Regions from separate parts of the Ureibacillus sp. GCM10028918 genome, predicted to be linked through region 2. Evidence: riboswitches for the same ligand, from Rfam matches in the RefSeq annotation. Region 2 holds a riboswitch; each other region holds the start of a gene.
What was found. A riboswitch is a leader RNA that binds a small molecule or an ion and turns the genes downstream of it on or off. The one in region 2 is predicted to bind thiamine pyrophosphate.

Region 1: another riboswitch for thiamine pyrophosphate. It lies ahead of ACFQU5_RS11055 (ABC transporter substrate-binding protein); the one in region 2 lies ahead of thiT (energy-coupled thiamine transporter ThiT).
Region 3: another riboswitch for thiamine pyrophosphate. It lies ahead of ACFQU5_RS19775 (YkoF family thiamine/hydroxymethylpyrimidine-binding protein); the one in region 2 lies ahead of thiT (energy-coupled thiamine transporter ThiT).

Annotation. Positions count from the first base shown of each region.
Region 1 covers NZ_JBHTFK010000007.1:353,543-363,641, reverse strand. The annotation lists gene ACFQU5_RS11080 (DUF4386 domain-containing protein) at 1-597, opposite strand, end outside; gene ACFQU5_RS11075 (helix-turn-helix transcriptional regulator) at 643-879, opposite strand; gene ACFQU5_RS11070 (hypothetical protein) at 881-1,327, opposite strand; gene ACFQU5_RS11065 (GNAT family N-acetyltransferase) at 1,527-2,033, opposite strand; gene ACFQU5_RS11060 (hypothetical protein) at 2,154-2,426, opposite strand; TPP riboswitch at 2,645-2,754, shown strand; gene ACFQU5_RS11055 (ABC transporter substrate-binding protein) at 2,865-3,884, shown strand; gene ACFQU5_RS11050 (thiamine-binding protein) at 3,887-4,177, shown strand; gene ACFQU5_RS11045 (ABC transporter permease) at 4,177-4,938, shown strand; gene ACFQU5_RS11040 (ABC transporter ATP-binding protein) at 4,935-5,675, shown strand; gene ACFQU5_RS11035 (TatD family hydrolase) at 5,672-6,442, shown strand; gene ACFQU5_RS11030 (Spo0E family sporulation regulatory protein-aspartic acid phosphatase) at 6,562-6,756, opposite strand; gene ACFQU5_RS11025 (SET domain-containing protein) at 7,110-7,487, opposite strand; gene ACFQU5_RS11020 (YuzC family spore coat inner layer protein) at 7,994-8,482, shown strand; gene ACFQU5_RS11015 (SDR family oxidoreductase) at 8,651-9,415, opposite strand; gene ACFQU5_RS11010 (YetF domain-containing protein) at 9,816-10,099, shown strand, end outside.
Region 2 covers NZ_JBHTFK010000021.1:12,214-22,312, reverse strand. The annotation lists gene cuyB (cysteate racemase) at 1-486, shown strand, start outside; gene ACFQU5_RS15290 (DEAD/DEAH box helicase) at 1,196-2,344, shown strand; gene ACFQU5_RS15285 (aminopeptidase) at 2,346-3,575, shown strand; gene ACFQU5_RS15280 (exonuclease SbcCD subunit D) at 3,723-4,895, shown strand; gene ACFQU5_RS15275 (SbcC/MukB-like Walker B domain-containing protein) at 4,892-7,969, shown strand; gene ACFQU5_RS15270 (hypothetical protein) at 7,986-8,114, opposite strand; gene ACFQU5_RS15265 (magnetosome magnetite crystal formation protein family) at 8,173-8,502, opposite strand; TPP riboswitch at 8,637-8,744, shown strand; gene thiT (energy-coupled thiamine transporter ThiT) at 8,884-9,441, shown strand; gene map (type I methionyl aminopeptidase) at 9,763-10,099, shown strand, end outside.
Region 3 covers NZ_JBHTFK010000041.1:108,619-118,559, reverse strand. The annotation lists gene ACFQU5_RS19800 (Eco57I restriction-modification methylase domain-containing protein) at 1-3,147, shown strand, start outside; gene ACFQU5_RS19795 (glycoside hydrolase family 18 protein) at 3,205-4,512, opposite strand; gene ACFQU5_RS19790 (hypothetical protein) at 5,116-5,580, opposite strand; gene ACFQU5_RS19785 (hypothetical protein) at 5,531-5,755, opposite strand; gene ACFQU5_RS19780 (hypothetical protein) at 5,832-6,017, opposite strand; TPP riboswitch at 6,314-6,420, shown strand; gene ACFQU5_RS19775 (YkoF family thiamine/hydroxymethylpyrimidine-binding protein) at 6,521-7,126, shown strand; gene ACFQU5_RS19770 (ECF transporter S component) at 7,119-7,697, shown strand; gene ACFQU5_RS19765 (ABC transporter ATP-binding protein) at 7,694-9,367, shown strand; gene ACFQU5_RS19760 (energy-coupling factor transporter transmembrane component T family protein) at 9,348-9,941, shown strand, end outside.

The sequences.
Region 1 (10,099 bases), on a different contig from region 2:
TCCACCCCATAATGAAATTTGCGGAAATACACCGAACATTACCAGGAAGGCACAAATGAAAACAAGCATCGCCCCCGTCATTCCTAATGTCGATATGAATCTAGGTACTAGCTTCGTTTTATAAAAGATATAACTATACATAATCGTGTTTATACCAAGCATGAAAAGAGGACCCAGTAAAAATGTCCAGTCGTGTATTGCTTTTAAAAGAGTTCCAGAAGCCAGAAAGTACGCCGAATCCTGAGATCCTGCTGCAACAAATTCCCGACTTAACGTCAATAGAGAAAGCACGCTAATTATTCCAACAGTAATAATAACAGCTTCAAGGAATCTAAAACATACATGCCAAAGAGCCACCGTCTCATTATACTTTCTTAAAATAGGAAACATTGTTGTTGCAGTTCCAACTACTGAAACTACAAGAATCAGCTCCATAATTGCACCTAGTATCACTTGGTTTGCATGTTCGGCACCACTTTTTAGGTAATCCGATCCATTAAGGATAGGATCATATAAATTAAGACCAATAACTGCCGTAATGGCTGCAAGTAAAAACAGAACTCCTACAATCTTTGCCGATTTCTTATTTGAACTCATTTTTTATCCCCTTTGTTTAATAATTTCAAAAACGATATAGCAATATCAATCAAAGTTCTTCTGCTTTGTGTCTTCTTCGTAGAAAAATACTTCTTCCAACGGTAAATTAAAGGCTTTAGCAATACGAAATGCCAGTTCCAAAGATGGAGAGTAATTTCCCTTTTCGAGAGACACGATTGTTTGTCTTGTTACACCCACCTTGTCAGCCAATTGCTGTTGAGTCATTTCGTCATGGTTGAATCGTAGTTTTCGTATGTGATTGCCAACAAGACTTTTTCCCATCTTACACTCCTCTCCTATAGTGATATAGCCTTGTAGCAGATCCGGTCACATCCGATATGAAACCTGAGAAGATTAGGATAATAAACATCACCTGCAAAGGCTGGTAGATAATAAGTGAACTCATGGCAAGAATAAAGCCGATGATAAATACAAAAAATGAATTCCGGAACGCTTTCAAGTCAATTAACTTATCCAGTTCATCTGCAAATTTTGGTTCCCTTTCTTTTGTTGTCATTCTAAAGACAATATTAAAAATAATACTGATAATGATATGTGCCACTATTGAAAACACAGCTAGAATTAGCACGAAAGAACCCCAGTAACGAAAGCTCTCCATCGACTCCACACCTTCTCCAGGATAACGCGGGTACATATACAAGCAATAGGTTACAAAAATAAATATGGCACTGATCAACGATACGATGCTCTTCTTTTCTTGATAGGTCATATCTTCACCCCCTGTTTATTATTTTTTACATAAAGTAAAGTTTGTTATACATAATGTATGTTGAACTACACAAAAAGTTAACTACATGTTACATTAATTTTTCAAAAGACTCTTCTTTTGCTATTTGTTCGACAAAAAAAGGAGTTGCCTCATATATAGTTTGAGACAACGCCTTTTTTGTTGAACTATTAAACTTTCTTTAATTCGAAAGCTTTTTCCCTAAAATAACTAGATCTCTTTTTACTCCGTCCAAAGTTGCCACTTCCGGGAAGTGAGCCCATTTTTCAAAACCGAACTTTTCAAATAAACGAAGACTTGGCTCGTTGTGACCAAAGATAAATCCTAATAAAGTATCCACATCACAGCTTGGTGCCGTTTCAATGACTTTCGATAACACTGTCTTTCCAAGACCATTTCCTCTGAAATTTTCATCCAAGTAAATGCTGACTTCTGCCGTTGCTTGATAGGCAGGTCTTCCATAAAAGTCTTGAAGGCTTACCCATCCGCAGATTTCACCACTTGTTTCCACTACCCAAAGAGGTCTTTTGGAAGGGTTATGCTCATGGAACCATTTTAATCGATCTTCTACCGTAACCGGTTCAGTGTCTGCCGTAACCATTCTGCCTGCGATCGTTGAATTATAAATCTCTACAATTTTCGGTAAATCTTCTAGTGTCGCATCGCGAAATGTAATCTCTAGTGCCATAAAAACACCTCATAATTATTATAATTTTAAATCCATGTTAATTCTATTTACACCGAAATACAATAAAATCTTTGGGAAGATACGCAAAAATAAAAAGCGCCCCTACATTTGTAGAAACACTTATTTTACCATTCTTTTAAAAATGCCAAGATATACAAGGGCAAAACCGATGACTTCAAGCAAGATAAAGCTATATATCATAACAGTAAATCCTACAAACCCGTCTTCTTCATCCATTCCAAATAAAATCCCGGCAATCCAAGCTACTAAAGGGGCAATAGCAACAATTGTCGCCACTCCCCAAGTTACAAGCTTCTTTTTCCTTGCCTTGTTACGGCTAGTAAAAAATGCCAAACCGAAGGCAAGTACTAAGATAGTGATAGCAATTGGCAAATGTTTTTCTCCCCTAATTCTAATACTATTTTGGTTGTAGATTCTCTAATTCCGATTATAACAAAACTCACATCTTCCTGTAACCAAGTGAACACTTGAAATTCTATCATTTGTACGAAGATGGATATCCACGACTCTATTTATCTAAAATGTATTTCAAAATAATATTGAACTTTTCTCATAGTTCTGTCTAAAATAGGAAATATAAGTTCATATCAAGAAGAATGTAGGGGTGCTGGTTTAGCCAGCTGAGACTGTATCCGTTAGATACTGACCCTTTGAACCTGATTTGGTTAATACCAGCGTAGGGAACATTGGCTTCAATCTGAGTTTCTTTCATATTGAAATGAATGTTATTTACGTCTGGGATTATTTCTATCCCAGACGTTTTTTATTTCTTCTTTTTATGGATTAATTCAAATGTATTGGAGGATTCCCATGAAAAGATTTTACATCTTTGTGATGATTGCAGTATTCGCGCTTGTTGGCTGCCAATCGAACGTAGCACAAACAAACTCAACATCAAACGAGCAAACTAACGAAACAAATGAATTAGAGAAAGTAAGCGTGGTGTTGGATTGGACACCTAACACGAATCACACAGGGTTATATGTTGCAAAAGAAAATGGCTATTTCGAAGAGCAAGGCTTGGACGTTGAAATTATACAACCAGGTGATGCGGGTGCCGATCAGCTTGTGGCTTCAGGTAATGCAGAGTTTGGTGTAAGCTACCAAGAATCAATTACTCTAGCACGTACACAGGATGTACCGATTGTTTCGATTGCAGCGGTGATTCAGCACAACACATCAGGGTTTGCCTCACCAGCAGCCAAAAAGATTGCTTCTCCAAAAGATTTCGAGGGACAAGTATATGGAGGTTGGGGCTCCCCTATTGAACAGGCTGTGTTAGAAACTTTAATGAACACAGAAAATGCTGATATCAATAAGCTTGATATCGTAAATGCCGGTGATGCCGACTTTTTCACAATGACCAATCAAGGAATAGACTTTGCGTGGATTTATTACGCATGGACAGGAATTGAAGCTGAACTTCGTGGCGAAGACATCAATATGGTCTACTTAACGGACTATAGTGAAAAACTAGATTACTATACTCCGGTTCTTGCAACAAATGAAAAAATGATTGAAGAAAAGCCAGAAACAGTGAAAGCCTTTGTAGCAGCAGCGTCTCAAGGCTATCAATTTGCAATTGAAAAACCAGAGGAAGCAGCGGCTATCCTTTCTAAAGCAGCTCCCGAACTGGATACCGAGCTTGTGCTGGAAAGCCAAAAATGGCTGGCAGATAAATATCAGGACGATGCTCCGCGCTTTGGAGAACAGAAATTAGAGGTTTGGCAAAACTATGCCGAGTGGATGAAAGAAAACGGTGTATTAGAAGGCGACTTTGACCCAGAAGCAGCATTTACAAATGAATTTTTACCGAAAGAAGGAGAATAAAAATGGCCAATTCATTGATTAGTGTACAAATTATCCCAAAAACAAAAGAATTTGCAGATGTAATCCCTTTGGTAGATGCAGCAATTGCTGTCATTGAGGAGTCCGGTGTGAAATACAAGGTTCAGCCATTGGAAACTACGATGGAGGGCGAACTTTCCACACTTTTATCCATCATCGAAAAAATGAATAAAAAGATGATTGAACTAGGTAGCATTAATGTGATTACGCAGGTGAAAATTCTATATCAACCAAGCGGAACATCCATGGAAGCCCTCACGGAGAAATATCATTAATGAAAAAAATGCGGATGCGTGGAGGAAGGTCTCTTTTCTTCCTTCTCTTTTTATTTATCCTATGGGAGCTACTCATTCGACTGACGGATACACCAAAATGGCTATTGCCCGCTCCAAGCGACGTTTTGAAAGAGGCGTCAATTGGCTTTGGCGACTTCTATGGTCATCTAATTTCTACCATTAGTTTATCGATTGTTGGACTTATTATAGGCAGTAGTGTCGGACTTCTGATTTCCATCATTCTTCACCGATTGCCAAAAGTAAATGAAGTCCTTTATCCACTTTTAATCTTATCGCAAAATATCCCAACGATTGTGTTAGCGCCTTTATTAATTATATGGTTTGGTTTCGGGCTGCTGCCCAAGCTCATTATCATTAGCCTAGTTTGCTTTTTCCCGATTGTTGTAGCCAGCATGGATGGGTTTAGGCAAACAGCTCCTGAGTTAAAACATTATATGAAAATGATTGGTGCTACCAATAAACAAATCTTTTGGAAGCTAGAGCTGCCCCATGCCCTTCCCTCCATTTTTTCCGGTTTAAAAATCTCAGCTACCTACAGTGTGATGGGCGCTGTCATTTCCGAGTGGCTTGGTGCCAAAAAAGGCATTGGTGTCTATATGACGCTAGCACAATCTTCTTTTCGCATTGATCGCGTATTCGTAGCGATTGGCTTTATCATGTTATTAAGCGTTTGTTTGTTCGGGTTAATCCGGCTTGTGGAAAAACTATTGATTAAAGGTCGAAATGAGGGAATGAGATGAGTTTAACAATTACTGAATTAAATAAAGCTTTTGGACAGCTTCCAGTACTGGATAAATTGAATCTAAAAGTGAATAGACATGAGTTCGTTGCAATCCTTGGACCCTCTGGCAGCGGGAAAAGTACCCTTCTTCAACTTGTCGGCGGCCTTCTTGCACCAGACAACGGAAGTATTCAGTTAAACGGAGAAACGATTAATGGAAAGAAAGGCTTGATTAGCTACATGCCTCAAAACCCGTCCTTACTTCCATGGCGTACTGTGTTAGAAAACGTTGTTCTTGCAGCAGAACTAAAAAGAAAACCCGATTATGAACAAGCAAGACGTTTGCTTGAAAAAGCCGGTTTAACAGAATTCGAAGAATCGTATCCCAATGAATTATCAGGAGGGATGAAGCAGCGAGTCGCATTTATTCGTGCGTTACTTAGCAATGAAAGCCTTCTCTGTTTAGATGAGCCCTTTTCAGCTTTGGATGAATTTACGCGAATCAAGATGCAAAAATGGCTTCTTTCCATTTGGGAAGAAGACCGCAAATCTATATTGTTTATTACCCATAGCATAGAAGAAGCATTATTTTTAGCAGACCGAATCTATATCTTATCGAAAAGACCAGCATATATAAAAGCAGAAATCACCGTCCCCTTTTCACGACCAAGAGACGAGCTTTTATTTGAAACGAATGAATTTTTCCAACTAAAGCAACAAATCTTCCAATACATGAAGGAGGAAATAGCAGAATGATGATTGATGCCCATATCCATCTCGACCATTATGATGAGGACGATCGAAAAGAAATTTTAGCCAAGCTTGCAGAGCATGGTGTTGAAGCATTGGTGGCTGTATCCTTTGACTTGCCTTCTTGTATCAAGAATCGCAGCTCTTCTCTTGAGGATAACCGTATACATGCAGCTTATGGTTTTCACCCTGAACAGGATATACCTTCAATTGAAGAAATGGATCAGCTATTTTCATGGATGAAAGAGCATATAGACGAAATGGTGGCAGTTGGTGAAGTCGGGTTACCTTACTATAAGAAATTAGAAAGTCTGGTACCCTTGGACTACGAACCTTACATTCAGTTGCTAGACCGATTTGTCGCATTTGCTGCTTCTTCACAGAAACCCATTGTTCTTCATGCAGTCTACGATGATGCACAAATTGCATGTGAATTACTAGAAAAGCATGGCGTGACAAAAGCTCATTTTCACTGGTTTAAGGGCGATGATATCGTTGTTAAAAGGATGGTAAAAAATGGATACTTTATATCCATTACACCGGATTGTTTATATGAGGATGAAATTCAGCAGCTCATTCGCAAGTACCCTATTGAACAAATGATGATCGAAACGGATGGGCCATGGCCGTTTGAAGGACCATATACAAATCAACGGACCGAACCAAAAATGATGGTTCAGTCCATAGAAAAAATAGCAGAACTCCAAGCTCGCACTATTGAGGAAACCGCAAAAATTTTATATGAAAATACTAAGAAGTTTTATGGGATTTAATTACCTGAGAATGTCTCAATAGAAAATTATGCTTTTGAGACATTCTTTTTTATATAAGCCTATTGAGAAGCAGGGATTACTGGATAAAGGATTTATCTAACAACCCATGGTGTATGGAATTAGTTTATCGGAACATAACAGTCCTGCCGTGCGTTGATTTGTTGGAAGTGATTTAGGACTATATCTAGTTCTTGACTGCATTTGACGGTATCTGGATGAGTTAAACCTTTTGATAGGCCGATATCAATCATTCGGTTCTGTAGAGTTGCAATTGCATCTTCCAAATCTAATAAAGTAATAGCTATTTTTGCCACAACATATTCCCTCCAACTTTCTTAGTATTTTAATAGATTCATAATTGTTTTGGTTTTAATCTATTTTTAGTTAATTATCTATCTAATTCTTTAAAATCAATATCACCATACATTCTTATTTTTATATCTTTTTATAATCAATAAATAGGAAACTCTTCCTAAAACACCCAAAATATTTCCTATTATTGCCATAGTACCCGTATAGTAGCATAGTAAACTTCAAATTTATATTCTTTGCAAAATTTCTTACGCCAAAAATGCGTTAATCCATATTTGGATTAACGCATTTTTATATAAAATCTCTATTAAATTTACTATTTCCTCTAGTATCCCTGTTTAAGGCATTCTCTACTTCAGTCTTTATTGAACCAAAGTGGCTCCTTGTCATCGACTTCCCCATTATAATTGATGAGAATCTCTTCACCAGCTTTTATATCCTTGTATGCATAAAAGTCAAATGTATGATTGTCAAAATTAATCTCATAAATGGCATTCGGTTCATAGGAATGGTTAAACAACATGCCATAGCCGAGAAGAATCGCCGTATGATTGATCCCATACTCAAAAGCGTAATCAGCTAGCAAGGTTTTCTCAATGTGTTGATGCTGCTCGTTTGGATAAGAAATGACAGGTGCTTCATGAAAAAGCTCCCCTTTTTTGATATCCTGTGTTGCAAATACGCCTCTATTAAATTCTCCATCACTTATTGGAGAGGTTTTTACCTCAATCATATTGTACTCCTACTCTTCTTTATAATTTTCTCTCTAACTGTACCATGAATTACAGTATCGGCGCTTGCTTTATTGCTTTTTTATCTTAATTCAAAGGACTTTGAATACTTCCATCCAATTTTTAAAGATTCCTTTACCATTAACTTCAATATCATTTAAGTCATTGGTGTATATTTGGTAGTTATTCTTCCCATTATTTTTTGCGTAATACATCGCTTTATCGGCTGCTTTTCATGGGGTTGCTTATCCTTCTTGTTATACTTTCACTCTATTGTCTCTAAGAATGTGGATACCTTCATCTTTCACTCTTGAGTTCCGTTCAGGTATTACATGAAGCTTCGGCACTTGTAAATAAATATACCCTTTAATAAAGCTTGATAATTTTTACAGTATTTCTTAAATAGGGGAGCTAAATTACATCACTTAGTCACAAACCTAAACTAAATGAACTACTACCCATATTCTAGAGATAGTTACTTGTATGAATCTACTAGGAGGAGTTTTTTATGCATTACTTTTACCAGCCCCATTACTACCAGTCGCCTTATAACTATGCTGCTTATCACCCGGTTGCCAGAAATCAAGTAGTCAATCCTATGTATCAGCCCTCAATTCCTATGCATGCAAACCAATTGCAATATGTAGTACAACATCCTGGTGTTCCTGGAAGTCAAAATCCACAGCCTTTAAGTCGGTCCCCGTATCCGCCAGTTGATCCCGAACTATTGTACGAATCTGCAATTCAATCGAATAAGCTTATGAAAGAAGCGAGCATGGTTCTGGACAAATTAGCTTCTTCAAAGGAATTTGGTGCTAGATTAATGGACGTTGCACAACAATCGAATAGCCAAGAGGTAGAAAGGTTAATACATTCCGTTGGGATTACGTCAGATGTAGAGATAAAATACAATCCAGATGGTTTAGAATTAGAATTCAAATCAAAAGTAAAAAATTTAGATTGTTGCAAGCTATCCATTTCATTACGGTGGCGTTAGAGATACTGCTGCAATATCTCCGTTAGTTTTCGGCAAACCTAGAGTTAATTTTGTGTTGGTATCTTCAGCAAGCATAAAAGAACAAAGCATTTTAATTTACGATGCTTTGTTCTTCATCTGCCAGTTATGTTTACATTAACCCTTGGAAGATTGCAAAACAGAAGATCACTACAAGAAGTCTGGATTATTTTTCAAAAAGCCCTGCCAGGCATTTTTCATTCCTTGTTCAATTTCTTCTTTTGAGGCAGTAAGTCGCTGTTCAGTACCCCCATAGCCAATTTCTGATTTACCATTTTTTAAACCATTAAAAATCCCAGCAATAAAATCAGGTAACGGTGCTCCAAAAGTATGAAGGCCAACGCCTCCTAAATCTGTATTGACGGCAGGAGGCAATATCTCTACTACTTCAACACTCGTGTTTTCTAGTTGCTGACGCAATGTTAGTGTAAATGAATGCATTGCAGCTTTTGCAGCACTGTAGATCGGCACCCATATACCAGGCTGAATCGCCAATCCTGAGGTAATGTTTACAATCGTTGCTTCCTCTTGCTTTATCAGATGAGGAATAAATAGCATAGATAAATGAATTGGTGCTTCTACATTGATCGCCAGCTCGTTTTGGTAATATCTCCAGTCATTTGCTGCATTTAATAAATTTACCCTTTGCTGTATTCCAGCATTATTAATTAAAACATTCAGCTGCGGGAATTCCTTTATAGCCCATTCATACAATTGAATGCGCTCCCGCTCTTCGGACAAATCACAAACACGGGTATGTAGCTGCGGATATTTTTCTTTTGCTTCAGCCAGTTTTTCTTCCCGACGACCCACAACTATAACGTCGTTTCCTTCTTTCAAATATTGTTCAGCAAAAGCAAGTCCAATTCCAGATGCCCCGCCTGTTATCAAAATTGTGTTACCGGATAATTTCATCATATCCACCCCGTTCATAATTTTTAAAGTCTACAATTCCTTACTCCATAAAGCATGTAAGCCCACTTGTCTTTCCCTTTTAACTTATTCCTTTCCGTCAAACCCTTCAACAAAAAGGTACTCTACTGTTAAATATTTTGAAGAAACCAATTTCGTTCATTCTCAAATAGAAGGTTCAAATCTTTCCTTCCTATCCCGGCCCATTTTACTTATTACCCATGTTTCGTGGAAAGGGATATCCTTTTAAGTTTGTTCAATGTTTCTCGTTTTAGTACTGAATAAACTATCAGTACTAACCTTTTATTGTGAAACTACCGTTTGTTATTCTATTGTTGGAGTTTTTGTAATGACTTTGTTGGCTATACTCAGGGAGAAATGGTTTTTAAAGAGGTGAAATAATGTGGAGAATTTAGGACAAACAACAATCGAACTTATTTTTGGATTTATAGCCTTGTTATTTGCTGCTAAAATATTGGGAAAAACACAGATATCACAGCTGACGCCCTTTGACTTTATATCTGCCATGGTACTCGGAGAACTTGTTGGAAACAGTGTTTATGATGATAACATCAAAATCTGGTCGATATTGTACGCATTATTTTTATGGACCGTCTTAATCTTTACAGTTGAAAAGCTAACACAAAAATTTCGGAGATTACGAAAAACATTTGAAGGCAATCCATC
Region 2 (10,099 bases):
GGGGCGGAGTTGATTTGTATTCCATGTAATACAGCACATACTTTTTATGAAGAATTGCAATCAGCTTCTCCAGTTCCAGTACTGCATATGATTCGCGAAACTGCAAAAAGGGCTGCTTCTATTGGTGCAAAACGTGTTGGAATTTTAGCAACAGATGGAACTCTTGCTTCTGGCGTTTACCAACAAGCGTTGCTGGAGCAAGATATTGAACCGATTATTCCGGATATGGTAATTCAGCACCAAGTCATGTCAATTATCTATGATTACGTAAAGGCTGGAAAAGAAGTTGCCGTACATCAATGGAATGTAATTGAGCAAGCCATGCTTCAACTCGGTTGTGACAAAATTATTTTAGGCTGTACGGAGCTTTCCATTGTAAATAAAGATTTAAAATTAGATCATCGTTATATTGATTCACTGATGGTACTAGCCGAAAGTGCAATCATTGCATGCGGCTACGAACTCAATGCGCCGGTGAAAATCTAAGCCTGCCTTTTTTAGGCGGGTTTTTTTTCGCAGCTTTATAATAAAAAAACATGTGATGAAGGACATTTTGATTCTGATACGGATGAGAAATGTCTTTCATAAGCACGATGAAGAACGTTTCGATCTTGATACGGATGGGAAATGTCTTTCATAAACAGGATGAAGGACATTTTGAAAGTAAAACTAAAGTTAAATGTCTTTCATAAGCTATATGAAGAACATTGCGAAAATGAAACCGAAGAAAAATGTCTTTCATAAACAGGATGAAGGACATTTTGAAAGTAAAACTAAAGTTAAATGTCTTTCATAAGCTATATGAAGAACATTGCGAAAATGAAACCGAAGAAAAATGTCTTTCATAAACAGGATGAAGGACATTTTGAAAGTAAAACTAAAGTTAAATGTCTTTCATAAGCTATATGAAGAACATTGCGAAAATGAAACCGAAGAAAAATGTCTTTCATTAACAGGATAAAGTATATTTTGTAAGTAAAACTAAAGTTAAATGTCTTTCATAATCGGGATGAAGAACATTTTGAAAGTAGAACCCAAGATAAATATCCTTCACAACAGGGTGAAAGACAAAAAGAATTGTGTCCTAAAGCGTTCAAATTCCTGCACGCAGGATAGAAAAAACGTTCCAAAATCGAGTAAACTAATCAATATATGGTACACTATACGCAAGTAACTAAAGGTAGGTAAACTAAACATGTCTGTAATTAATTTATTAAATGAAACATTACAAAACAAATGGAGTTATGAAACAACGATGAAGGTTCAGGACGAAATGATTCCAGCCATGCTCGACGGGAAAGACATTGTGGCAGAATCTCCGACTGGATCAGGTAAAACTTTGGCATATGTACTACCAATATTAAATAAAGTAGATGGTAGCAAAAAACAAACACAGGCACTAATTGTAGCACCTTCACAAGAGTTGGCAATGCAAATTGTAGAGGTTATTCGTGAATGGACAGCTGGTACAGACATAACAGTACAACAACTGATCGGTGGGGCTAACTCGGCTCGTCAAATTGAAAAACTTAAGAAAAAACCAACAATCGTTGTTGGTACACCAGGACGTTTAAACGAACTAGCAAGAGCAAATAAGTTAAAACTTAAAGAAATTCAAATCGTCGTTTTAGATGAATGCGACCAATTGCTTAGCCGTGAATACCGTGTAACTGTAAAATCATTCATCGAAGAGGCTGCTTTCGGAAGACAAGTGGTGGTAGTTTCTGCAACGATTACTGAAGAAATCAAACTAGTCGCAAGCCGTTTAATGTTTGAACCAATTCTGATCGAGATTAAGCCTGAAGACATGGTTCAAGTAGGTCAGGTTGAACATTCATATATCAAGGTGGATGAGCGTGATAAAACGGATATGCTTCGTCGACTTGCCAATATCGAAGAGCTGCACGGATTAGCTTTTGTAAATAATATCGACCAGGTGCTTATGAAAGAAACAAAATTAAAATACCGTGATGCAAAGGTCGTAACCCTTCATTCGGATATGAAAAAAGAAGAGCGTAAAAAGGCGTTGGATGCATTTAGAAAAGGGGAAGCTCGTATTCTAATTGCAACGGATATCGCTGCGCGTGGATTAGATATTGAAGGGTTAACGCATGTAATCCACGTGGATGTGCCACGTACGATTGAACAGTATACACATCGTTCGGGTCGAACTGGTCGTGCCGGTGCAGATGGTGAAGTAATGACATTGCTTTCGTACAAAGAAGAAAAGGACTATAAGAAGCTAACACGTGAAATGAAAGTAAAGGCAGTCCAAAAAGTTTGGAATAAAGGAAGCATTGTGGAAGGTAACTCAAAAACAGTTACACAAAAGAGAGGGAATTAGGATGACTTTTGAGGAGAAATTGGAGCAGTATGCGGATTTAGCTGTAAAAGTTGGCGTCAACATTCAAAAGGGGCAATATTTATTGATCAATACAACTACGGATACACTAGAATTTACACGTATCGTAGTGAAAAAAGCTTATGAAGCAGGAGCAAGTAGAGTCCAAGTAAACCTAATAGATCCAGAAATTACACGTTCTTTTTATGAATCTGGTGCTGAAGAAGAATTTAGTAAGTTCCCGAAATGGACTGTTGCCCAAAGACACGAATTAATTGAACGTAAAGGGGCCCTCTTATGGATTGATGCAGAGGATCCAGACCTTTTGGCAGGGATTCCATCTTCTCGTATTTCTGCCCAGGAAAAAGCGTCCGGAACAGCCCTGGTTCGCTATCGTAAAGCGATTATGAACGATGAAATCGCATGGTCGATCATTGCTGTTCCATCAAAGAAATGGGCTGCAAAGGTGTTCGCGGATTTACCTGAGTCTGAGCAAATGCCTGCTTTATGGGAAGCCATTTTCAAAACAGTTCGCATAGGCGAAGGGGAAGCCGTTAGTAACTGGCTGCAGCATATTGAGACATTACAAGACCGTGCAGCCCAACTAAACAATATGAAACTTGCGAAATTACACTACAAAGCACCGGGAACGGACCTAACAATCGAGCTTCCTGAGAAGCATTTGTGGATTTCTGGTAGTAGTGAAACACCGGAAGGTACAACATTCATTGCTAATATGCCAACAGAAGAAGTGTTTACTTTGCCTGCTAAATATGGAGTAAATGGGGTTGTAACCAGTTCGAAGCCCTTAGCATATCAGGGGAATATTATTGATCAATTCTCTTTAAAGTTCGAAAAAGGTAAAATTGTCGAAGCTCATGCTGAAGAAGGTAACGATTTATTGCAAGAATTAATCAATCAAGATGAAGGGTCATCCTATTTAGGGGAAGTTGCCCTTGTTCCACACAAATCGCCAATTTCAGAATCAGGAATTTTATATTACAACACATTATTTGATGAAAATGCCTCAAATCATCTCGCAATCGGTGAAGCATACCCAACTTGCTTTGAAGGTGGTCAAGATCTTGAGGAAGGCCAATTAGAAGCTCTTGGCATTAACGTCTCCATTACCCATGTCGACTTCATGATCGGCAGCGCGGAGATGGATATCGATGGGATCTTTGCTGATGGTACGGAGCAACCAATCTTCCGAAAAGGGAATTGGGCGTTTTAATAGAGTGTCCAATTTAGTTCAAGAGTAACCATAAATTACATTCCATATATGATCGATTTTTACGAATGTTTGTTCGTAGGAATCGGTCTTTTTTTATCGAAAGATGTTATAATAGAAAAAAACATTTCAAATGGAGGCTTAAGTGTAATGAAACTATTTCATACCGCTGATTGGCATTTAGGGAAGCTTGTACAAGGTGTATATATGACGGACGACCAACGCTATGTATTGGAGCAATTTTTACAAGCCATTGACGAAGAACAACCAGATGCTGTCATAATTGCTGGCGATTTATATGACCGTGCACTTCCTCCTATAGAAGCTGTTGATTTATTGGACGAAATTTTAGCTGAAATTGTATTGAAACGAAAAGTGCCTGTGTTAAGTATTGCTGGAAATCATGACAGCCCAACACGACTTCAATTTGGAAGTAAATTGATGAAAGAAACTGGCTTACACATCGCAGGAGATATAACGGATTTACAACCTATCATTCTAAATGATGAGTTTGGAGAAGTTCATTTTCATTTAGTTCCTTTCACTGAACCTTCTACAGTGAAAAGTGTATATGAGGACGGCTCCATTAGTACCCATGATGACGCGATGAAAAAAATCGTAGAAAAAATCGAAGAAAAAATGGACAAGTCTAAAAGACATGTCTTTATTGGACATGCTTTTGTAACCCCTTATGGAGAAAAACTAGACAACACTAGTGACTCTGAACGGCCTTTAGCGATAGGGGGTTCAGAATGTGTGAGTGCAGAATACTTTGAGCCATTCCATTACACAGCACTTGGCCATTTGCATAAAGCACATTATGTATTAAATGAAACAATACGCTATTCAGGATCGCCCCTAAAATATTCATCTTCTGAAGCCAATCATGAAAAGGGTTATTTGATTGTTGAATTAGACGAATTCGGACAAGTCTCTATTGAAAAGCGTCGATTAATCCCAAGACGAGATTTGCGAATTGTTGAAGGGTCAATTCAAGAGATTTTAAGAACTTCTATAAGCGAGGATTATGTCTTTGTTCGACTAACTGACTTAACACCTGTTGTTGGCGCAATGGAGCAAATACGAACTGTCTATCCTAATGCGATGCATGTCGAACGCAAAGCTCTTCCACGAGAAATAGTTGAAGGGGAAGAGCCTTGCGTTCGAAGAGAACAGATGGATGACTTCAGCTTATTTAAGGCATTTCATAAAGAAATTTCAGGTCAAGAGCCAAGTGAGATGGCTACTCAGCTGTTTGAAGAGATTTTACAAGAAATGATAAGTGAAGAACGTGAAATTTCGAAAGAGGTGGTAGTGAAATGAAACCAATTAAACTGACAATGAAGGCTTTCGGGCCATATAAAAATGAAGAAGTGATTGATTTCAATGAGCTAAAAGACAACCGGTTATTTGTAATTTCCGGTTCAACAGGTGCAGGAAAAACAACGATCTTTGATGGAATCTGCTTCGCTTTATATGGTTTTGGAAGTGGACAGGACCGAAAAGAGACAAAAACGTTAAGAAGTGACTTTGCAGAAGATTCGGTTCATACTGCGGTCGAGTTAGTGTTTGCAATCCGTGGTAAGACCTACCGTGTTCTACGACAGCTTCCGCATGTAAAAGAGGGCCGAAAAACTGCTACAGGGGAAAAATACGAGCTGTTTCAGATTCAAAATGATGGACAAGAAGCCGCAATAGTCGAAAGGCAAAGAGTTACGGATATTAACCAAAAAATAGAAGAGCTAATTGGGTTATCCTATGATCAATTCAATCAAATTGTGATGCTGCCGCAAGGTGAATTTCGCAAGCTATTAACTTCTCAATCTGATAATAAAGAAGAAATTTTACGTAAAATTTTTAAAACGAACAGATATGGGGAAATGACTCAAAAGCTTGAAGAAAAGAAACGAAAAGCAGATATAGAGTTAGATCGAGCCCGTACTTTAAAAAAGAGTTATATTTCTCAAATCGAAGGGGCCCTGCCCAAACGTGATTCTTTACTTTTTGCAGTGCTTGCACAAGAGTCTAATGTCTATCAAATCCAAGATGCTTTGGATGAGGAATACAACTATTACAAACAAAAGATTAAAGAAGACCGCAAAATCTGTTCAGAGGTTGAAACAAAACTTAATGAGCAAAAAGACCATTATGCATTAGGTAAAGCAGTTAATGAACGAATTGATACCTTTGAAAATAGAAAGCGAAATCTACAGGTGCTAGAGCAACAAAAAGGTGTTTATGAACAGATGAAAAACGAGTATGAGGCTGCTAATCGGGCAAGTAAAATACAGCCTTTAAATCAGCAATGCCATGCTCTACACAAGGAAAAGGTGGAAAAGCAGAGCCATTTAGAAAATGTCGTTCAAAAGCTGGAAATAGCAAAGAAGGATTTGGATGAAGCAAATAAAGCATTTGAGATCGAGAGTGCTAAACAAGAGGAAAGAGATTATGCTGCTCAACACTTAAATGATTTACAAAAATTATTGCCGAGATATGAACAAATTGAAGTATTAAGTAAAAAGGTCCAATCACTACAGTTTGCAGAAAAGGAAGCCCGATCTGCCTTAGTGGAAATCGAAAAGCAGCTTAATGAGGAAAAGCTGAAAGTTGTTCAGCTCAACCAACTAATCGAACAGCTGGAAGAAAAAACGGGAAACTTTAATGAGTTACTGGAAAAGCAGAGCAACTTAAAAGAAGTAATTAACCTTTTCTCAAACTACAGTAAGTTAAAGACTGACTTACATGCCTTACAAGTGAAGGCAAATAATGTGGAGGAAGAGTACCAGTCTGCTATGCAGATTTACGAATTAGAGGAAGGGAAATGGCTTGCAAATCAGGCATCCCGACTTGCAGCGAGTTTAGTGCCAGGCTCACCTTGTCCAGTTTGCGGCAGTACTGAACACGGACAAATTAGTAGTCAACACACTGAAATCGTTGATGAAACCACAATTAAAAAGTTAAAAATGAGTCTATCAGAGGTTGAGCAAAAGAAATATAGAGTTGAAGCAAATATAAGCGCCCTAGTAGCACGGGTAACGGAGTGTGAACAAGCGCTTGAGAGACTAAATGCGCCAATTAAGGAAGAACCACAATTTATTCAGCAATTTAATGTCCTTAATTTAACAATAGAGCAATTGAAAAACGACGATGCAAAGCTCGTAAGCTATAAGAAGAATCTTAAACAGGTAAAATCAGTATATGAACAATTAGAAGAAAAACAAAAACAGCTAGAGGAAAAACACTACCGTACGAAAGAACAGCTCCTAAAAGAAAGTACAGTTCTAACAGAACAACAAAAGGAAATTCCTGGTGATTTACAAAATATTTCACTATTACACAGCGCACTTGCAAAAGCAGAAAAGCACAAGCAAACGTTAGTTTCTCGATGGGAAAATGTACAAAAGCACTTACACGACGTCGAGAAGTTTGTAGCAACAACAGAAGAAGTAGTAAATCAAACAACGAAACAGATTGAACATCTAGAAGAAAAGCTCATTCAAGCAAAAGAAGAATTTAAACGATCTATGCTCCATGCAGGCTTTGAAAATTACAAGCATTTTGAAACTTCTATTCGAAGTGATGATCAAATTAATCAATTGCAGAATCAATATTTTGAGTTTACGAAAAACCTTCATACTCTAACAACTCAGGTTGTGCAAGATAGTGAAGAATTAGAAGGAAAAGAAAAAATAGATCTAACACTCGTTGAAGGAACTTTGAATAAGCTTAAACTTGAGTATGAAAATGCACTTCAGTCACTAAATCGCTCGCAAGAATATGAACGCCAAACAATCAATTTCTCTGAGAAGTTGGACCATGTGGCAGATAAAATATTTAAGCTGGAAGAAGTATCAAGTCAAATAATTGATTTGCACAATTTATTGCGTGGACAAAATAGTAAAAAGATCTCCTTTGAACGATATGTACAAATGGGGTATTTGGAGCAAATTACGGAAGCAGCCAATATTCGTTTAAAAAATCTATCGAACGGACAATATTATTTGCAATGTTCTGATCGGCAAGAATCACATGGCCGCCAAAGTGGTCTAAGCTTAGATGTGTATGATACATACACTGGACAGTCCCGGGATGTGAAATCATTATCTGGTGGAGAGAAATTTAACGCTTCCTTATGTCTGGCCCTGGGAATGGCAGATGTCATTCAAAGCTTCCAAGGAAATGTGAAAATAGACACGATGTTTATTGATGAAGGCTTCGGTTCGCTTGATGAGGAATCACTGATGAAAGCAATCGATACACTAATCGACCTTCAGAAATCAGGACGAATCATAGGGGTCATTTCTCACGTATCCGAGTTGAAAGCTGCAATGCCTGCTATTCTGCAGGTAGAAAAATTAAAAGAAGGCTATAGTAAAACATCTATCCTTCTGAAGTGAAAAAACGGCGGAGACACTAGTAGTCTCTGCCGTTCGTTTTAAATCTTGCCTTAGTAGATTTTCGGTTTGCCAGAAACTTTTTCGCGATGGGATATACAATGGGTGCCACTTTCATAACTGTTCGAACAATTTTACCAAAATTCATAGCAATGCACTCCTTCACCTTTTAAAGCCTTATAAACTGTATACCCATTAAAGCCACTTTAGAAACCTATCCGAAACAATCGATATGCCTGCACTAAATTCCAGATAATAATCCCAATTGTTATAAGAAAGGAGATTCCCATCAGAACAAACATTATTCCAATGAATCCATTCATATTATCATAATTCACAGAAAATACCCCTATAAACCCTAAGATGGCTATAAGAAGGGAAAGGGTGGTAGGGATTGAATGAGATATGAAAGCACGTTTTGCATGATATTTTACTTCCTTATCCTTGATGACCACATAAACGATTAAGGGCATCAAAAAGGGTGCAAACAAAAGACTCACATAACAAAGAGCAGATATAATTTTATTATTTTCCATGTATTCACCTCGTGCATTTTGCTTTATTATATATGGAAGTGATTGACAATAAAACGGATTCGTATTCATATTCTAGTTGAAAAGTACATATAGTTTGATACAATAAGTTATGTTCAAACAATTAAATAAAATGTATTTACCACAAGGGGAGCTGATGAAGTCAGCTGAGATTGTGCACTTGTTGCACTAACTCTATGAACCTGTAAGTTAGTACTTGCGTAGGGATGTGGATAGAAACCGACTCCAATTGGCGTTTAGGCTCTGTCCTGACGTCATTTTTATTTGGAAAAATGAGTCTAGTAGAGTTTTGATGTGTTGGACTAGATGATTTCTATTCCTTCTCTTAGGTTCTAATGCGGATTTAAAGAGAGGAGATTTGTTATGAACAATAAAAAATTATTAATGCTCGTTGAGATTGCGATTTTCGCGGGAATCGGTGTGGTGTTGGACCAATTTTCCTTTTCGCTTTGGGCACAAGGCGGATCCATTAGCTTTGTTATGTTACCGATCCTGATTATAGCGGTTCGGTGGGGAATGCTAGCAGGTATGACAACTGGATTATTAATTGGAGTCTTGCAAATGCTCTTTGGTGCTTATATCTTGCACTGGGCACAAGCGTTACTCGATTATGTAGTAGCATTTTCCGTTGTCGGCTCAGCCGGTGTTTTCAGAAAGCAAATTATAAAAGCGGCCAATGAAGTTGATAAGAAAAATATCGTTCTCTATATTGTATTAGGGATCGTTCTAGGCGGTTTGTTGCGTTACGCAGCCCACTCGCTTGCTGGTGTTGTCTTCTTTAGTGAATACGCTGGGGACCAGAACGTATGGGTCTATACATTAATTTACAATGGCTCCTATATGATTCCAGCTATCATCCTGACAGCAATTGCCGGTTCATTACTTTTCACAGCAGCACCCAGACTTTTAAAATCGAAATAAAAATATATAGACGGCCTAATATTTAGGTCGTCTTTTTTAGTCTCATAAGGGTGTATAAAGCGCATTGTAAATGAAAAATAAGAGTGAGATCTGTTTGTGATCCGGATTAACGCCATCTTAACCACAAGTCGGCTCTGTGGCTTGTGTGCTTAGTCCGCTCGCGTAATAATACTTAATATATTCTTTATTAGGAAAACACTTATGGTTAGAAGTAAATTAAATGCAGACAACCCTTAAATCAAGATTACATGCCCAATAATTTGTTATGATTGTGGTATATTATATAGAGATATATGTAAATAGGAAGAAGGAACATTTAAAATGATTGTACAAACTAAAGAAGAGTTAGAAGCGTTAAAAAAAATTGGGCGAATCTGTGCTGAAATTCGTGAGGCTATGAAAGCTGCAACAAAACCAGGAATCACTACGAAAGAATTAGATGAAATTGGTGGTCGTATGTTTACCGAAGCAGGAGCAATTTCTGGTCCTAAAGGCGAGTATGATTTTCCTGGATACACTTGCATTAGTGTAAACCATGAAGTAGCTCATGGTATCCCTGGTTCTCGTGTCATTAACGAAGGTGATATCGTGAATATCGATGTATCGGGTTCGTTAGATGGCTATTTTGCTGACACAGGAATTTCTTTTGTAGTCGGAG
Region 3 (9,941 bases), on a different contig from region 2:
GATAAAGAAGTAGGGGATATCTGTAAAAATATCGACGGGGGTTTAAATAACGAGGACATTTTCTTAGCTGCAGGGGATTATTTTAGTAATGAAATTATAAAAAAAAATCAAGGTGCTGTATTTACTCCTAAATGGCTAGCGCAGATGATCACAGAAAGAACTATTAACCATTATAAAGAATACTTTAATGAACAACCGATCTATGTTGGCGACTTGAGTTGTGGATCGGGTTCCTTTTTAAACCAACTGGCTACTAGTTTAGAGACTGATTCGAAAATTTATGCAAATGATATTAATAAGGAATACATATTTGCTGCTAAGTTATTAAATCAGTTTGAAAATATAGAATTTGCTTGTTTAGATACATTAATTGAGTTAAATAATTCAGAACAAATATCATTATTTGAATCTGAAAGTGTATTCAAAAATAATAATTATGATTTAATAGTTGGAAATCCTCCATATGTGCGTTCTCAAAATTTAGAAGAGCCATATATTGAAGCTTTGAAAGCTGAATACGATGGATTTCTAGATGGAAACTTTGATTTAACGGTTCCTTTTATTGTAAATACTATTAATCTATTAAAAGATAAAGGGATTGCTGGATTGGTAGTCTCCAATAAGTTTCTAACTTCTAAATATGGTAAACAGATCTGTAATTTATTATCACGGAATACTAGAATTATTGAGATAATTGATTTTGGTGATGGGCAAGTTTTTAAAGGCAAAACGACTTATACATGTGTTATTATTTTCCAAAAAATTGGTTATGATGAAAAGTTAGCCAATAATTTAATTTCAGTTACAAGTTTTGATAGTGGTACTCAGTGGGATTCTGTAGGATCGGCAATGAAAAAAGCAAAAATAGTCTCTATTGAACAATCAAAACTATTCGCGCATCCATGGAGATTAAATAATCCGTTGGAAGAAGAAATCTTAAATAAAATTGATAATATAGAAACTACAGTTTCAATTACAAGTATTTTTGAAAAGATCATTCAGGGAGTTAGAACTGGTGCGAACAAAGTCTTTATTTTAGATGAGAAAAATAAAGATATAGTTGAAAATGATGTTTTGAGGGAATTTATAGACGGGACGAACATTCGAAAATTTTCTATTGAAGGAATAAATCAGTTTCTGATCTGGCCATATGAATTCGATTCTTCAAACGGGAAAGTAAAACTAAAGAATTACAGCGAAGAGAGTTATCCTAAATTCAACTCTTATATGGAGTTAAATAAATCTGTCTTAGAATCAAGAAGTATAGAGAAAGAAGATAAAATATTTCAATTTAGTCGATCTCAAAATATTATTCATATGTTTAAACCGAAAATTCTTATTAGAGAGATGATGCCATCAATACAGATAGCAGCAGACCTTGAGGGAAAATATGCTTTTAGCTCAGGATACGCATTAATCGCTAAAGATATGACCAAAGAGGAGTATCACTTTTGGACGGCTATTCTTAATACACCAATTATGGAATATCAATTTAGGAAAAAAACTACTCAGCTGCACAGAGGGTGGTTCAGAGTTTTAAAAAGTCATTTGGTTTCATTAAGGTTACCAATTTTTTCTACGGATGAAATAATGCAAATCAAAAAAGTAATTAAAAACTTAAACGGAGATAATTTAGAGGCCTTATCTTTACTTAATGAAATTATTATAGATAAACTTGGATTAGATGAACAAATGATAACGCATATAAATGACTTTTTAAAGAGGAATCATGAGGTTTCGCATTCTAATTTACAGCCTAAAATAGAGGACAAAAAAATTCTGGATATTAAACAGAAAATTAATGTTGATGAAATTAGTGATAGTTATTATAAGGAACTTTCAATTGATAGTCGTTTGAAGTATTTACCTGTAGAAATTACTAAATTCAATAAATATCATATTAATTCACCAGAGTTAAATAAATTAGTAACTTTTCAAAAGAATAAGGGGGATGTACCGATTCATAATTGGTATCACTACACACAAGGCTTTTCTAAGGATTTAATAAAGTATTTGTTAGACCAAATAGGGTATAAAAGAGATGAAGTAGTATTTGATCCTTTTGTAGGCAGTGGAACAACCTTATTAGCATGTAAAGAATTAGGAATAGATTCAATAGGCACAGATATTTCCCCATTAATGACCTGGATTACTAAATTGAAAATAAGTGATTGGGATTCATTGAGACTTAAGGAAATACTAAAATCCTTAGACTTTGAAAATCAAAAAGAGGAAGAGTTAGAGGATATGTTATTCATGAATTATTTATTAAAAGCATATTCTCCTAAAATACTTCAACAAATATTAGGATGGAGAAAATATATAGAAAAGTTAAGTTTATCAAAAAATGAGCGTGATTTTATTCTACTAGGATTAATTTCTATTTTAGAGGAAATCAGCTTAATTAGAAAACATGGCTCACATTATCGATTCCTAAATAAGGAAGATAATGTAGGTGTTAATAAGCTGAATATTAAGACGGTCGATGAAAATATAAATATAAACGGTATTTTAAAAGATAAATTATGGAAAATGGTAATGGATATCGAAAGAAATTCATTAGACCCCTCTGTAATGGCGAAAGTCTTTACTATGAACGCTAGAGATTCAGTTCCTGAAGGTGAAGCTGGGTTTGTAATAACATCACCACCATATCTAAATAGAAATAACTATTTTGCTCAGCAAAAAGCAGAGCTAAGCATAACTGGGATTTTAAACTCAGAGAAAGAATATAAGAGACTAGTTAAGGACTCATATAAATCCCATGTAGAAGCTTCATTTAAAAATGACGTCGTTTCTGATATCCCTGAAGTTAATGAAATTTTAAATAAAGTTAAGCTGACAGAAAATAATAATCCTAAAATCCCTCACATGATTTGTGGTTATTTTGATGATCTACAAGAGACTTTAATTTCGATGAAATCTATTCTCAAGCACGGTTCGAAATTAGCATTTGTTGTAGGAAATTCACGGTGGGGAGGAGTAGTGGTACCTGTCGATCACTTGTTAGCATTGATAGCAGAACGTGTTGGTTATAAATTAGAGAAAATTCTTGTAGCTCGATATAAAGGGAATAGTCCTCAGCAAATGGCTAAATATGGGAAAATACCAGTTCGAGAATCGGTAGTAGTACTTGAATTAGTTTAATATGCAAAAGAGCTGACCACAAATAGAGGTCAGCTTCTTTTTATATAAACAAATCAATTATTTTCTGAAAATACGTTCTTGTAACCATGCACTCCAAAGTTCATTAAATACTAAGGGGTCTTTAACACAGTCTAGGGTATCTAAATAGTTGCTTAATTGATTGGTATATTCTACATCTAAAGCTTCAGTTGAAAGGCTGTCAGCTGCAATTAATTTATCATATCCGGCCCATTGTAACATGTGAATGTATTTATGGGCAGTTTTTTTCGTAACACCCCAGTCTCCATCTAATACTCCGATCCAGACAAAATCTTTTTCACGTAGGAATATAGAATTGTCCTTAATATATCCACGATAGAATAGGCTACGTGCAATTTGTTCCTTAGTTCGATTTTGAATGTTTTTTCCATGTCTATCACGTCCACCGCCAGTGGATTTAGACTGAATAAAAATGGGTCTATTAAGTTTTTGAGAGAATAATATAAAGTCCTCCGAGACTTTCGTTTTATCTACATTTTCCCCGCCTAAATGGTGAATTAAAGAGGGTACTGTAACATCTTTCGCAATACCACCTTGATATGCATATCCACTGTTTTTAAGTATTAATTCAATCACTGCTTCTCCTGGATTAAAATAAGAGCGAGATTCCCATAATTTATCCCAGTCTTGGTTTAAATAGTTTGTCCATTCTTTTCCATTTCTATTTCTTGAACGTAAAGAGGTTTGATAGGCTACAGACATACATTCACGAATAATAGGACTTTTAATATTTTCAGGTAATAGACCCTCTGCTCCGTTATCCTTCATATAGTTCCAAGCATTTTCTCGTAAATATGAATCAATAGGTTCATCATATGAAAGAGTAATCGATGCCCATTCTTTACTTAATTGTTCCCATACTTGACTATGTTGACCTTGGATGCTTATAACACCATTTTTTAGATTTAACATACGAGCTTCAAATGTAGGTTCCCAAGTATATATAACTTCATCAAAAAAATATTCAAAGGCTTCTAGTACGTATGCTAACCATGCCTGCCGTGTTCCACCGATAACTAGTATTCCTTTTATACTAGGATATCTACTTTTAAGAAGCATCAGTTCACCTAATTTTAGTTGCAATTTGTTTTCATTACTATGACCCGGTTTATCTGGTGAACAATATGTAACCGAAACAAATGCTGTAGGATCGCTAGAAGTTCCAAAATAACCGTCAACTTGAACGTCATATGTATTTTCAGAGTCTTGGTAATATGCTAGTCTCCCTGTATTCCAACCTAAAAAGTCCCTAATGCGTTTTTCTAATGAAGGGCCGAACTGTTGTACAAGTTTAAGACTGTTACTCTGATTCAAATAAGAATTCAAATATCTCATCCTTCCTTAAGGTAATTCAAATGGTATTATACCATTAACTGGATGATTTGAATTTATAAGAAATAAAATTTTCTGCATAGTATATTCCTCTATGTTAGGAAATTAATTATTAATAATTATATAAAAAGGATAAAAAGTTGCCCCCAACAACGCTAATTTAATTGCTTTGGCATTTAATTTGGCATTTAGCAAATATAAAAAAGTGCCTTGAATTCTTATAAATGCTGTTATTTTAATGTTTATAAGAGAAGGCGGTTCGACTCCCGCCGTCTCCATATACGAAAATATATAGTTTTATAAAATGCCAAGAACCTTAATATCGGAGGTTTTGGCGTTTTTCTTTTGTTATCTAAACTCAATTAAGCAAAAAAAGAATGTCACTTTGGTGATGTCTCCCTTTTTTATTGCCAATTAGTTTAAAAGGGAGGCTTTTTTATTAATAATTCCGAGAAAGTGATAATACATCAATTAACAACTAAAATAACAGCAAGATAACAATAAATTAGAACACAAAAACGCTTGGGGAAGTTCAAAAATACCCAAGCGTTTTACCTCTATTGTGTTGTTTGTTGCTCTTTATTTTTGAAATTCAAATTACTGTAAATTAAAGAAAACATGTCCGCCCAACATTTCTTCATAGCGAAGTTGTGCTTTTTCTCCTGTTTTCACTAAATTAGCAATGTAACCTTCTTTTTCGTTACCTACGTACATTTCAAAGCTGAAATCTGGTTCAGCTGTCGCATAAACATCACCACTATAAATATCTCCGGACTCACTTACCATTTCAAAATTCATAGTTCCGTCGATAAAAAAGGATAAATCTGCTGTTTCAGACTCAACAAATTTCACTTTTGTATATGCTAATACCCATTCATATCCTTCGGGAGCAGCTTCATTGAATTGGTTCATAGACAATAATTTTTGGTAGGCTTCATCACCGCCAATAACCTCTGTTACCGTTAAATCAAATTTGATTGCGTAGCGATTACCTTGGTTGGCATATAACTCGTCATCTACTGTAGTAGTTTTGGAAAGGTACAGGATTTGTTCTAGAACCAAGTTTAGATTCAGTCTCTTTTTTTTCTTCTTTAGGGAGAGCCGCAGCTTCTTTTTGTACATCTTCACTTTGTTGACTTTCTTCCTTCACTTCTACATCTTTTGTATCTTGCCCACATGCTGCAAGAAAAGCCGTCGTTAATAATCCTAAGATTACTAGTTTGAAACTTGTTTTCATTTTTTTCTTTCTCCTTTTAATTAAAAAGCTATTCTATTGAAAAATAAATTAACATGATATAAAAGAAACGAGTGTCTTACTCTGTTGTTTCTTCTGTTTCTTCCATTTCCTCAAACGCATCAGGATAAATGACTTTATGGCCCCCATTACCGTCAGTTCCACCTGGATGCGCTTCAGCTATTTCTCGGGTAGTCATAATGAATAATAAAATTGCAGCAAGCAGCGTTTTGCTATTTTCCTCATATTGTTCCTCCGCTTTCATATTATTTCTATCCTATCCACCTTTTTATCTACGTTTGAAATAGATAATTTAGAAGTTGCGAAATATAGAAATAATATAGGCTGAATTGCTAAAATTTACAGTATTTTTATTTTAAGATAACTAAACAAAGATAGAAAGAAACTACCCCTCGAAACTCTTAGGCCAGTTAAAGAAAGAAAACTGTACCAAAGTATTGTTTGAAAATGCATAATATTTTGAGGAGGGGATTAATTCAAAATATACCTTTACAAACATAAATTCCTTTGTTATGGTCTAAATAGAAAACTGCATACCGAGATAAGCACTAGGGGAGCTATGTAAATGGCTGAGAAGAACTGTTTTGTTCTGACTCTTTGCACCCGATCTGGATAATACCAGCGTGGGGAAGTGCGGTTAGATCATTTTCATTCATGTCTATAAACTCTAACTGCATTCCTCTGGGATGCAGTTTTTTGTTGTCTTTGAGCAATAACCAAGAGATCAATAGATTAGGAGGAAGTAAAATGACAAATCAAAGTTGTGGAGCAAGTAAAATTGCGGGCGCTAGTTTTTCCTTGCACCCAATGAGTGATGATTTTATCGACATCATCACAAGTGCACTTAAGGAAGTAGATACAACGAAGGTATGGATGAAGACAGATGATGTTACAACAACTGTTCGTGGGAAGGTGGTGCATGTCTTTGATGTCACAAGTGCCATTTTTCTAAATGCTGCGAAGTCAGGAAAGCATATTGCTTTTCAAGCTACCTATTCACTTGGCTGTCCAGGAGATTCAGAAGGTGATGTATATTTAGCCAAAGATGATCAACCTGCCAATGCTCTCGTGTGTGAGCAAATAAATCAACACATAGCAGCAAAGTTCTCTCTATACCCGTTAGGAAATGGTTCATATATGGACGTCATCTATCAACAAATAGAAGCAATAAAGGAATATGCGTCTGTGACACCAGCACATTATTCTACACGCCTAGATGGAGATGCTTCGAAAATTTGTAAAGGACTTCAAACAGTATTCGAGGAAGTTGTAAATGCTGGCTCAAGCCACACTGTCATGACGGTGAGCTTCTCGGCAAATAGTCCATCGCACCGAGGTACCAAACATGAATAATTGGCGTTTTAAAGAAATAGTGGTGCTTTCTGCATTGTCCGTTGTCTTCGCAGTTGTTTATTTGGCATTCCTGCCTGTAGGTAAGTTGCTCGTTGGTTTCTTTGGTCCAATTGGCTATGATTTAATTTTTGGTATTTGGTTTATCGTTTCAATCATTGCTGCTTATATTATCAGGAAACCAGGAGCTGCTTTCTTATCTGAAACGATTGCAGCTATGATTGAGGTGTTGATTGGGAATGCGGTTGGTCCTATGTTAATCATCGCTGGTATGATTCAAGGGATTGGGGCAGAAGCAGTCTTTGCAGCAACAAGATATAGAAACTATTCCACAGGGGTTCTTATGCTAGCGGGAGTTGGATCTGCTGTAACAAGCTTTATCTACGGATATTTTATGGGTGGTTTTGCAGCTCTCGAAACAGGGTATGTAATCGCCATGTTTGTTGCACGCGTTATAAGTGGCGCTTTAATTGCGGGTCTTCTTGGAAAGATTATTAGCGACGGACTTGCAAAAACGGGTGTGCTTTCAAGCTACGCACTCGGTAAAGAGATTCGGAAGAGGGAAGTTACATGATAGCCCTTGTTGAGGTTCAAAATCTCTCGCTACAGTTTGAATTCACAGAAAGAGATATTTTGTCTGATATTTCTTTTTCGTTAGAGCAAGGTGAGAGCATTCTAGTTCTTGGACCAAGTGGATGCGGAAAAAGTACGCTCACGCTTTGCCTTAATGGACTTTACCCTCGTGAGTTGGACGGGGCTATATCAGGAGAAATCCTGATTAATGGGAAACTAACAACTTCCTACAAACCTGGTGAGCTAAGCCGTCATGTAGGAGTTGTCTTCCAAGACCCAGAAACACAATTTTGTATGTTGTCTGTGGAAGATGAGATTGCATTTGGTTTGGAGAACATATCTGTACCACGGGAAGAGATAGAAAAGCGAATTGACTATGCTTTACACCTAGTGAATATGGAAAATTTTAAACAATCCACCATTTCAACTTTATCGGGAGGTCAGAAACAAAAACTTGCCATAGCATGTATTCTTGCAATGAAGCCGAGTCTGCTTATTTTAGATGAACCTACTGCCAATCTCGATCCAATCGCAAGAATGGATTTAATTCATACAATTAAGCAGTTGAAAAATGAAATTGGATTTTCGTTGATTATTATCGAGCACCAGCTAGATCAGTGGACCGAATTGGCCGATCGATGCCTATTGTTAAATAAGAAGGGTTCGGTTTTTTACGATGGATCATTGCGACAGGCGATTCGTTCACATCAAAAGGAGATTGAAGAAGAGGGAATCTGGCTTCCCAAAATAGCCCAGCAGGTTCTGCCGTATGTAGGTCCTGATTCCCGTGTTATTCCCTTAACGTTAGAAGAGTTCGCACGTGAAGCTCATCTTTGGTCTAACACTCAATGGGAGCGAAACGTCGAAAAAATTGAACGAGAAACTCAAGACGTATTCTTAGAATGTAATGATGTTTCTTTTACTGTCAACGACCAAGCTATCCTGAAAAATATATCCATAACCATTCAGGAACAGGAATTTGTTGCGATTGTTGGGGCGAATGGCAGTGGGAAAACCACTCTGTCAAGGATTCTTTCAGGCCTTCAAAGACCTACAAATGGGACTGTCTTGCTGCATGGTAAAGCGTTCCACAATTGGAGCGAAAAGGAGGTTCGAAAGGAAATCGGTTACGTCTTTCAAAATCCTGAACATCAATTTATTACGAATTCAGTTTACGATGAAATCGCCTTTAGTCTTCAAATGAAGGGTGTAGATGAAATAGAAATACAGCAGCGTGTGGGTCGAATACTTAAACATTTCGGATTAACCGCCTATTCAAAAGAGCATCCTTATACACTCAGTCAAGGGCAAAAGAGAAGGTTAAGTATTGGCACCATGATTGTAGATGAACAAAAAATGCTTATTTTAGATGAACCAACTTTCGGACAAGATGCGACGACAAACAATGAAATGATGCTTATGTTAGATGAGCGGTATCAAACAGGAAGCGGAATTGTGATGATTACCCATGACATGGAGCTCGTTCAAACTTACGCAGACCGAATAATCGTGTTGTATAAAGGAATGGTTGTGGCAGATTGTACACCTAATGAACTTTGGCAACAACCTATTGAAGTGCTGCGTGAGTGGGGAATCGACCTACCGATTCAAGTGAAAATGCAACGACTTTGCGAAAAGGAAGATCATGATTATGTTCTTACATCAACTTAATCCGACGATGAAAGCTCTAACAATAGTAATTTTAGTAGTACTGCTAGCGTTGGTGTTCGATCCGGTTACCCCTACTATTCTACTTTTAAGTACGCTATTACTAATGTTTGTTGGTGCAAAAGTGAATTTAAAAAAATATTTTCTTTATTTTCTGCCTTTTATCCTGTTTTCATTTGGCATGTTCTGGACAACGTTGATTTTTGGGAAACAACCGGATAGCCCAGATCAAGTGATAACGATTTTGATTTTTGAATTTCCGCGTGAAACATTTATTGTGGCACTAGCATTGGCTGTGCGCGTTTTAAGTGTTGCTGCCTTATCATTACTCTTTATTTTTACGACAAATATTGTACATTTTATTTTAAGTTTGATACAGCAACTTAAATTGTCGCCAAGAATTGCATATGGGGTACTAGCTGGGTATAGGTTTCTGCCCATGATGAAAGACGAATTGAAAATAATCCGAGAAGCACACCGAATTCGAGGAGTACATCAGGCAACTACCATCAGAGGGAAATGGAGTCAGTATAAGCGTTATGCTATTCCTCTTCTTGCAAGTGCCATACGAAAAGCT